DNA from 3 places in the Paenibacillus sp. WLX2291 genome. Region 2 is predicted to be linked to each of the others. Evidence: riboswitches for the same ligand, from Rfam matches in the RefSeq annotation. Region 2 holds a riboswitch; each other region holds the start of a gene.
What was found. Region 2 has a riboswitch for cyclic di-AMP ahead of kdpF (K(+)-transporting ATPase subunit F). Riboswitches for the same ligand answer to the same signal wherever they lie in the genome.

Region 1: linked by a shared signal. The riboswitch ahead of ACDE64_RS22695 (hypothetical protein) and the one ahead of kdpF (K(+)-transporting ATPase subunit F) in region 2 are both predicted to bind cyclic di-AMP.
Region 3: linked by a shared signal. The riboswitch ahead of ACDE64_RS00420 (C40 family peptidase) and the one ahead of kdpF (K(+)-transporting ATPase subunit F) in region 2 are both predicted to bind cyclic di-AMP.

What each region holds. Positions count from the first base shown of each region.
Region 1 is NZ_CP176755.1:5,307,826-5,311,085, forward strand. Features, by position in the region: gene ACDE64_RS22680 (GNAT family N-acetyltransferase) at 1-30, opposite strand, end outside; gene ACDE64_RS22685 (hypothetical protein) at 98-421, opposite strand; gene ACDE64_RS22690 (oxidoreductase) at 623-1,324, opposite strand; gene ACDE64_RS22695 (hypothetical protein) at 1,455-1,868, opposite strand; cyclic di-AMP (ydaO/yuaA leader) riboswitch at 1,990-2,197, opposite strand; gene ACDE64_RS22700 (hypothetical protein) at 2,566-3,051, shown strand; gene ACDE64_RS22705 (universal stress protein) at 3,165-3,260, shown strand, end outside.
Region 2 is NZ_CP176755.1:2,427,800-2,431,059, forward strand. Features, by position in the region: gene ACDE64_RS10490 (SMI1/KNR4 family protein) at 1-1, shown strand, start outside; cyclic di-AMP (ydaO/yuaA leader) riboswitch at 403-602, shown strand; cyclic di-AMP (ydaO/yuaA leader) riboswitch at 686-898, shown strand; gene kdpF (K(+)-transporting ATPase subunit F) at 1,186-1,266, shown strand; gene kdpA (potassium-transporting ATPase subunit KdpA) at 1,298-2,962, shown strand; gene kdpB (potassium-transporting ATPase subunit KdpB) at 3,135-3,260, shown strand, end outside.
Region 3 is NZ_CP176755.1:95,251-98,510, forward strand. Features, by position in the region: gene ACDE64_RS00415 (GNAT family N-acetyltransferase) at 118-621, opposite strand; gene ACDE64_RS00420 (C40 family peptidase) at 921-1,394, opposite strand; cyclic di-AMP (ydaO/yuaA leader) riboswitch at 1,406-1,544, opposite strand; gene ACDE64_RS00425 (YwhD family protein) at 2,041-2,568, shown strand; gene ACDE64_RS00430 (ATPase domain-containing protein) at 3,023-3,260, shown strand, end outside.

The DNA.
Region 1 (3,260 bases), 2.7 Mb from region 2:
GACCGGTTTAAGTTCCGGATTACTATTCATACCAACCTCCTGCTGTTCGGGCATTGCCGCCGCTCGGCGACGTTGCCCTTCATTTTACAGCTCATTCCTACTTCTTCAGTACACCGGCTGCATGACGCAGCGCTGCCATTGCCTGTTTGACAAAGGCGCGATTTTCCGGTTCCCATTCATTCGGATCGTCCATAAACGAATCCTCGATAAAATCCTCCAGCCCGCTGGCGATCTTCTTGCGTTCTGCCGGGCTAACATTTCCTTTGCCGCGCAATGTTTGCACCGCTGTGCGCATGTGACGGCACGATTGCTGCACAAAAGCATAATCGTCTTTGTCCCATGCTTTCGGGTTATCCATATCGTAAAAGGCAATCCATTTCTCAATCTGGGTTGCCGCCTGTTTGTCGTCCAATTGAGGCATGATCCATTCTCCATTTCGCGGCAGCATCCTGCTGCCCATCATCTTAATCTGGCGCAATCATCATTTCGTATTCTTGTGCACCGCGCAAGCATGCTTATATTATTGCCTACCCAACACAGCAAACTACCGAAATATGCACATTCGCCAACCTTTATTGTATCCTCTTTGCCCGATGACGTATAGTATGCGCGAATATCGGATTCAGGAAGTAACCCGCTGCGTTGCGGAATCCGGCACATCTCCCAGCTCATGCAGACGATCGGAGTTGTACACATGTACACCCCGCTGCTCCATGCACGCCATCCGGTATAGCGCTCTCGCTACCTTTTCGGCAGGAATTGCTTTGTACTTGGCTAACGCCCCGCCCATAAGCGGCGATAGCACTTTGGCGAGAACGGCACCGATGCGCTCGCCAGTGCGTAATTCTTGTCGTTCCCCGAGCAATAGTGAGGGACGCGCTGCGGAGAAGGACGGATAATCCAGCCCAACCAGCTTGTGCTCCAACTCGCCTTTGATACGGTTATAAAATATCTTGGATGTGCGATCTGCTCCCATCGCGCTCACTAGCAACAGCTGGGTTGCGCCTTGCCGCTTCGCCAGTTCTGCTACGCGCAGCGGATACGTCACATCGATCCGGTACATATTGTCCTGTGTACCGGCTTGTTTGATCGTAGTACCTAGACAACAGTACACATCATCGGCAACAAGGTCGTCCAGATGGTCTTCTAGCCGCTCGTAATCTACGAGGATCTGGGTAATGCGGGGCGTGTTGTCCCATTCCGGCACACGTTTGCGCACCAGAACGACGATTTGCCGATATTCCGGCGCGTCCAGCAGTATAGAAGTTAGCGCGCTGCCTACCAATCCGGTTGCTCCGGCAATGAGTGCTACTTTGTCCGTCATACGATCATCTCCAAACTTCATAAGTGTAAGTATGTACCGTCTGCTACCGATAAGAACGGCATGCAGCGGCATGATGGTGGATTCTTTATCATTATACCCGCTTCTAGTGGAGATGAGCCTGTGCGCCCTGTCACAACAAAAAGGCGACACTGCCGCCATTCGTATGGACAATATGATCCGCGCCCAGACCTTTGTAAATCATGCGTGAATTGCTGCTTTCAGTAATGACATAGATCGGATCGCTCGTCCATGAACGGCACATCTGGATATAACGGCAGCACAGGGGCAAGCTCCGTTCAAACAGATATACTTTACCGACCGTCATCTGCGGTAGACACCACTCATCCTGACGCTGAGTATCCAGCAGCAGCACATGATGGATGCCCATCCGTTCCATTTTGACTTTCTCACTATAGCTGTTCACGATCGCGGCAAAATCAATACCTTTTACTTTGAGCAGCTGCATAAACTGCTCTCCTGCCCGCGTCGCCGGAGATACCAGCACGTAGGGCCTTGGTAACTCCGATTCCTGCTCCAACTCCATCTCTTTTCTCCTCCAATGTGTGAAGGCAAACAAAAAAGAAGCGCACAAGAGGTACCCTCGCCGCTTCTCAAGCATTCCGAACAGCACACACCTGTGTCCTACCGGATGTCATGATCATTGTCGCCTCTCTTAATTCAGCTTACGAGGTTAGCTGACGGATTCGGGAGTAAGAGTCTCCCTACGGATTCGATGCTGTTGTACATAACAGGCATCTTTGTTCCGATTCACCCCTGAAAAGCACCTATGGCACTTTTCGCTGGTTCCCCCGCTCTCCGCACGAATCTACCCAGATGGCAGTACAACGTACAGACATTCAGCTGGTAACAGCATACGAATATCATCGTATGCCGAAATTTATGAACTTGAGACGAATCATACTCCCGTCCACGTTCAAAGTAAAGGCAGACGGAATGCGGTTTTGTGCCAATTTGATGGTTCAGGCAAATGATGCAATGACTTTTCTCTCGTATTCGCCTGCTTACGCCATATTATTTCATTTTCCTGCAATTTTGTGAAAAGAACAGAAAAACGGAGCATTATGATGATGTGGCTATGAATCGCTAAGATGAATCCGATTACATGAGCATCTTCCATCCCAAATCGGCAAGGATCACAGTTGGATTTCATTTACGCTATCACGGAAATGCCCTATGATGGCTCACAACGAAACCTTACATTACAAGGAGTGTATGTAAAAATGATCATGACTGCTGTTCCGCTAGTTGAAGATCTCGTCCGTTCCCATTGTTCTGTTGTTGATACTGCGCGTATTCGGCATATGGAGCTGTTTGTGTATGACCATCAACGGCTAGCATTGCCGGATCATTGCGAATTTCTACATTGCGGATTGCTGCGTGTCTGCGGAAATGGTGTAGCAGGCTGGGCGGAATTTGAATTTTCCGACGGTACGACCCATCTTGATCTGGTGAAATGGGCATCTGTCTTCACACGCTTAAAAGGACAGACGAGCTTGCAGGCGATACAGTATATTCAGCAGCATGAGTCGCAATGGGGCTTCACCCGTACGCATCTGGCAGGCGAAGCGCTGGTGGACTGGCATAAAAGTCTGCTTGGTGCTGCAAATGCTGAAAAGAGTAGCTTGGATGCGGGTAGCGTAACGTCTTCTTTACCAGTGGAACGAAATTTTTTGAATCATTATTGCAGCGCATATTATTCTTTTTAGTCTGTGGTGGTTAAGTGTCTGTATAGGCGTGAACAAACGGCTTGTTAGCCGCTTTGGGTCACAGTGGTTCGATATATGACAATTGATACTTATATAAAGGGGCGTTACAGGTCATGCACGAAGAAAAGATCATGGTCGGTGTACATTACAATCTGAATGGTGAACGGCTGATCCGGCGCGGTATCCGGCTTGCCCAGCTGCTTCAGGCA
Region 2 (3,260 bases):
AATAAACAGATACCTGCCGGAGCACGCATTGTGCTTCGGTTTTTTGGCGTGTCTATCATATCCACGCAGAGTAGTATTTATGAATACATAGGCTTACAAATGACATTGAAAATAATGACATATCTTGTTTCATTCAGTTGCGAAAACGATGCGTGATATGTCGAAATAAAATGTAAAAATTGAGCAAATGAGAGTAAAACGGAGGAAAAACTAGCCTGCGATAGGTAGCAATTTACTAAAGTTTTAAAAATCAAACTTGCGGGCAAAAAGGGCTTTTTTTGCCTTTTTGATCCACTTTACTCTTGAGAGCGACAGGCGTAATATACATTTCAGGATTTAGAGATTCACCGGTAACGGGAATCACTATTGTTCAGAATGAATCATAGCATCACAATGTTTCTTGTTCTTGTATTGCTGAGTTTCCGGTCATGCCGGAAAACGGGGGAACCAATCTGTAGTATGACGGAGGTGTGAGAGCCGCCGTTAGACTGCACGGGGTGAATCCGTCAGCACTGGTAACCATGGGACCGGCGCTGATGGTAGGGCGACTCTCACCGCCCGAATCCGACAGCTAACCTCGTAAGCAGAAGTCGAGAGAGGAGTGTGGAACTTGTGCCTACATGACACAGGGTAAACAAAGCTCTGTGTTTTCTTGTGCTCTTTTGGGAATATTCTGAACCTTGTACAATCAATTGCGCTTAATTTCCGAATGGTGGGCAGCTTCATCGTCTATCCGCCGGAAAGCGGGGGAACCAATCGTCACGCTGTATAGGCTGGTATTGCTTAGGCAACCGCTTTGTACAGTATAGACATGGGGTGAATTCCGGTAGTAACCGGAACGGGCAATCTTCCAGCCCGAACCCGACAGCTAACCTCGTCAGCGAATCAGGGAGAACTTATATCCGGCTTGAACCGGCGAAACGATTGCAGTCATCATATTATGACTGTGCAGGTTTCGTGCGGTCCATAGGAGAAGCCCGGTGAAAAGTTCCATTTTACCGAGGCTTCTTTTTTTGCGCCCAATTTCAGGATATATACGATGTTGACAAGTAATTAATTTGGATTGAAGGAGTTACGTACCATGCTAGATTTGATCATGATTGTGTTGATACTACTCATTGCATTCGCGCTTGGAGGACTGGGAGAATGGTCGTCCAGAGTGATCGGGGAAAGAGGGAAGGAACAATGACCTGGTTATTATGGATTATCATTGCAGGCGTACTGTTGTATCTATGTTATGCCCTAATCTATCCCGAGAAATTCTAAACCGAAACCAACAGAAGAGAGTGGAGTGAGTATGTTAGCATACATCGGAGTTGCTGTTACTTTATTAATCGCGCTGTTACTGGCTCGTCCAATGGGCTTGTATATGGCTCGCGTATTTGATTATAATCCGGGGCGTCTGGATCGCTGGTTCGGACCACTGGAGAAATTGATTTTTAAAATAGGCGGTATTCGCCAGAGCAACCAAACGTGGAAGCAATACGCCGCAGCGTTGCTAGTGAGCAATACAATTCTGATTTTGATTGTATATATCGTTTTTCGATTGCAGGACAAGCTGCCGATGAATCCTGCGGGTATCGCAGCGATGAGCCCGGACCTAGCGTTTAACACGGCAATCAGTTTTATGACAAATACAAATTTGCAGCATTATAGCGGAGAAAGCGGATTGTCGCTGTTCTCGCAAATGACAGCGATCATTCTAATGATGTTCATGTCACCAGCTACTGGTATTGCTGTAGCAATCGCATTTATTCGTGGGCTGGCGGGCAAGCCACTTGGTAACTTTTTCGTCGATCTAACACGAGCAATTACACGTATTTTGTTACCATTAGCGATTGTGGCTGCACTGGTATTCATCAGTCTGGGCGTACCGCAAACGATGCAAACGTCGGTTACTGCCAATACGATGCAGGGTGTACAGCAAGAGATTGGCATGGGACCAATCGGCAGCTTCCTGGCGATCAAAGAACTGGGCAATAACGGCGGTGGCTTCTTCGGTGCCAACTCAGCGCATCCATTTGAGAATCCGAACGGTTTTAGTAATATGCTGCAAATGCTGTTGATGCTGCTTGTACCGATGTCCCTGCCTTTTACGTATGGACGTATGGTGAACAATCTGAAGCAAGGACGCGTATTGTTCGTTTCGATGGCGATGATGTTTATTGTCATGCTGAGCGTATCGCTATACGCCGAGCATCAGGGCAATCCGCTGATCAATCAGCTCGGATTGCAGCAAAGTGCAGGTTCAATGGAAGGGAAAGAAGTACGCTTTGGCGTAGAGCAATCATCATTGTATTCGGTCGTAACGACTGCTTCTGAAACAGGCGCAATCAATACGATGCACGATACGTTGACACCGCTTGGCGGCATGGTCACGATCAGCAATATGATGCTGAATACAGTCTTCGGTGGCTCTGGGGTCGGTATGATGAACGTACTCATGTATGCGATTATATCAGTCTTTCTGTCCGGTCTGATGGTTGGGCGTACACCAGAATTCCTCGGTCGTAAGATTGAAGGAAAAGAGATGAAGCTGATTGCGGTTACGCTATTAATTCAGCCACTACTCATTCTGGCACCTACGGCGCTGGCACTCACGTATTATCCAGATACAATCTCCAATCCGAGCTTCCATGGATTGACGCAGGCATTATACGAATTTACATCTTCTGCGGCTAACAACGGATCAGGGTTCGAGGGATTGGGCGATAATACGCCATTCTGGAATATTTCGACTGGTGCAGTCATGTTTATAGCACGCTTCTTTTCGATGGTAACTCTGCTTGCCGTTGCTGGTTCGTTGCTCGCCAAGACGCCAGTTCCAGAAAGCAGCGGTACACTGCGTACCGATCAAGCGATATTTGGTGGTGTGTTCGTTGTGATCGTCGTGTTGGTTGGCGCATTGACCTTCTTCCCGGCGCTCGTACTGGGGCCGATTGCAGAACAATTGACCCTGTAATCTCATAACATGCTATATATCGCGCTGTATCCCACAAGCGATATCGTGATATCACCAACGTCGTTATATCATTAACGACATAGGCTGCGCCATGAATCCAAACATCAATACGTGTACATTCAGGTATGTCCATACAATAGAAATAAGTGACAATCAGGTGGAGGAATCAGCAATGAAAAATCAAGCTTCCGTGATGAACCGGGAACTGATAACGAAAGCATTACAGCAGTCGTTTGTAAAATTAAACCCGCTGCTTATGATCAAAAATCCGGTCATGTTTGTCGTCGAAGTTGGACTG
Region 3 (3,260 bases), 2.3 Mb from region 2:
GGGAGATAGCTGCATGCTTCTCTAAGCGATCTGGTCTTTTGGCATTAGGAAGGGAACGAGAATCATAATGTCGTTACCGATATTCGATATACAGAGTTTCTTGATAGAGGTTACAGATTACGCTGTATCTTCACCTTGCTCATACACCATACAGTAAAATGGCTTCATGCCATCTGGTGTGCGGCGGTCATACGTATCGGTAATATGAAAATCAGCCTTTTGGTATGTGCGAATAGCGCGCTGATTCCAGGTGAGGACTTCCAAATCAATCTCTGCTTCAGGTTGACGTGTGATTGCTTCCTGAGTAATAACGCGGACAAAATGTTCACCGTATCCGTTACCACACAGATCAGGTCGCATGCCAACCCCCAATCTGATCGTACCTTCTAGCGGGAAAAATTGAGCAAAGCCACATAACACACCATCGGCGTCCATTACAGAAGCATATTGCTGACAACGTAGCTGCGGATCGCCAAACTCGACCTCCAGTTGCTTCATTTGCTCCCACGGCATCCAGCCATAAATATCGTACGGCGCCTCATATACCCATGTACAAATATCAGCCGCATGAGCTTCCGTCATTGGCGTGACTGCAAAGGGTGGGGTCAGGGAAACGGGCATAAGAGATTGCTCCTTTAACATATGATTTAACAACGCAAAACACGGGTATAAATTAAAAAATAATTCAAATAAATAATGGAAAACGTGTTTACCATAATTACGAGATGTTTAATAAATAGTAGACATAATTATAGATGTTGTTCCAAAATCTTATTTAACTTTTTAATGAAAAAGTGTAACTAATCCAATATTTTCTTCGTTTATATAGTATAGAACAAAATAAAAAAACCGCAAAAGATTCTGGCGGGAATCTCTTACGGTTAGTAAATAAAAATGATCAAACAGATAAAAGTCGTATATTAATTGTCGGTTGCAAACGTGTCAAAGCTGTAGTTGCTCATTACGCGTTTTGCGCCGACATAACGTTCTGCATAGTAGTCCATGCTCAGGTTGTCGATGCGTACGCCTCTGGATGTAGAAGCATGTGCAAATTGCGTGCTGCTTACCATGACTCCAACATGTGAAACTCCTGCTCCAGTCGTGTTGAAGAAGACGAGGTCTCCAGCTTGCAGATTGTCTCTGCTTACTGCGTCGCCTACTTGGAATTGCGATGTGGATTGACGCGGTAGATCGATGTTCATTTTACCGAATACATATTGAGTGAATCCGGAGCAATCGAAACCGTTAAATGAAGTTCCCCCGATGCGGTACGGTGTTCCCATTGCTGGATCAATGATCTGGTCCATTTTAGAATCAGCATGTGCACTGCTATTCCCCATAACAGTAAATGCAATTGCGAATCCCATAAGTGCGGCGGTTAGTTTCTTTTTCATGTTCAAAATCATTTGTCCCCTTCCAATGCCTACGAGGTTAGCTTAAGGATTCGGTAGAAGGCTTCCCCTATGATCCCTCTCTTGCAAGATCAATTCACCCAAAACGGTTCCCCCGTTTCCCGGTGCCACGGAATTTGGCTTTACGCTTGATTAATGCACCGTATGACGTATGACGATATCCAACTTTTTCGACAAAATTCAGCTTTTCTGGTAAAAGTTACAAGATAACCTTCTAAAGTTTACAAAGTTGTTACTAAAAACTCGCTGGGTTTATTCTAACAGAGCTTTTTTACTTTGGCAACGTTTGATAACTGTTTTTCTATGAAAATTATTGTCATCTTTATGACATGGCATGGTGAAAACCGCGCCAATAAAGGGATTACATTTATTAAAAAAAATTCATTTTTAAGCGTAAAGTGATGATTGTTTACGCGCAAACTGGATGATTCGTGATTACTTTCCTTTTTTTCGGTCATTTTTTTGTAAACTTTAGACTTTTGCCGATATTTGTTTTAATTTTTTGATACTTTATATGACATAAGCGGCGTAGAATTGGCTTTTTGACCCCAAACCGCTACAATCATGGTAAAATCAATCATATGAAGATATCGGTTCATACTTGAACAGAAAAGGAGTTATTTTTATCATGGATCAAAATCAACAACCTGAACAACAACCTGCCAAAAAATCAATGTCTTTAAATATTATTAGCAGTAGCGCCAAGAGTACGAAACACAAAGGTTTTGGTGCTGGTTCTATCAATCTCAACAATGTTTCTCCTATTATTATTGACCGCGGCGAAGCCAGTATTGATATTGGCGCGATGCATGCGAAAAGTAAAGTAGAGCGTGGGATCAAATTCAGCGCCAATCGCGAAGACGTAGTAGATGGACGTCAAGTATGGGTCGTTTGGGTAGCGGTAGACAAGCAGCCGGAAGGCGGCAGTTATGCTGGAGCAACCGCATGTGAAATGTGGATTAATGAAGAAGACAAAAAAGGCTGGAAAATTCTCGCCGATCACGTCAACAAATTGGACTATGCGATTAAACGCCGTATTATGCTGAGTGAACTAGGTAGCGAAGACAAAGCAGCTTTGAAAAAGCTCTTGTCTACGCATAATGAAGACTGGTGGAACCGTTCGCCAGAGGAATTAAAAGAAGCGCTAGAAGGCTGACATTCGATGACTCGCCAAATGTGAATACGAATGAGATCCTGAATGTCAGGACTATCTGATGAAGTAACACATGGTAATGACCATTTGGCACGCACAAAATCGGTATTATCGTACGCCAATACTATATTGCCCACAAACGATGTACACAACATGAGGCTGGAGATCAACTGATTTCCAGTCTTTTTGCATAAATATTCATTATTATTCAATAAAATTTGAAGTAATTAACGCTACTCCCTGTATTTTCTGTACAAATTTATTCAAATTATGAAAAACGACCATGATAAACTGGAAAAAAAGGGTATAAATGATTAAATGCTTTTGACTCGTTATAAAAATGGGAAATTCCTTTCTTCAAGGTGCCTTACGTTGTTATAATTGCTGTACAGTCATCTTCGTAGGAAAAGCTAACCCTTGCGTGACTAAACTATGCTACAGATGGAGGGAGCAATATATGAACAACACTAGTGCTATTCATACGGGTATACCAGGACTGGATGATATTCTGTACGGAGGTATACCGCCGGGATCTGTCGTGATTTTGGAAGGCGAACCAGGAACCGGCAAGACGACGGTAGGCATACAATTTCTAGTGGAAGGTGCGGTTTCGTTTAACGAGCCTGGTATCTATATTACGTTTGAAGAATTGCCCGAACAAATTTACGAAGATGTAAAGGGGTTTGGATGGGATT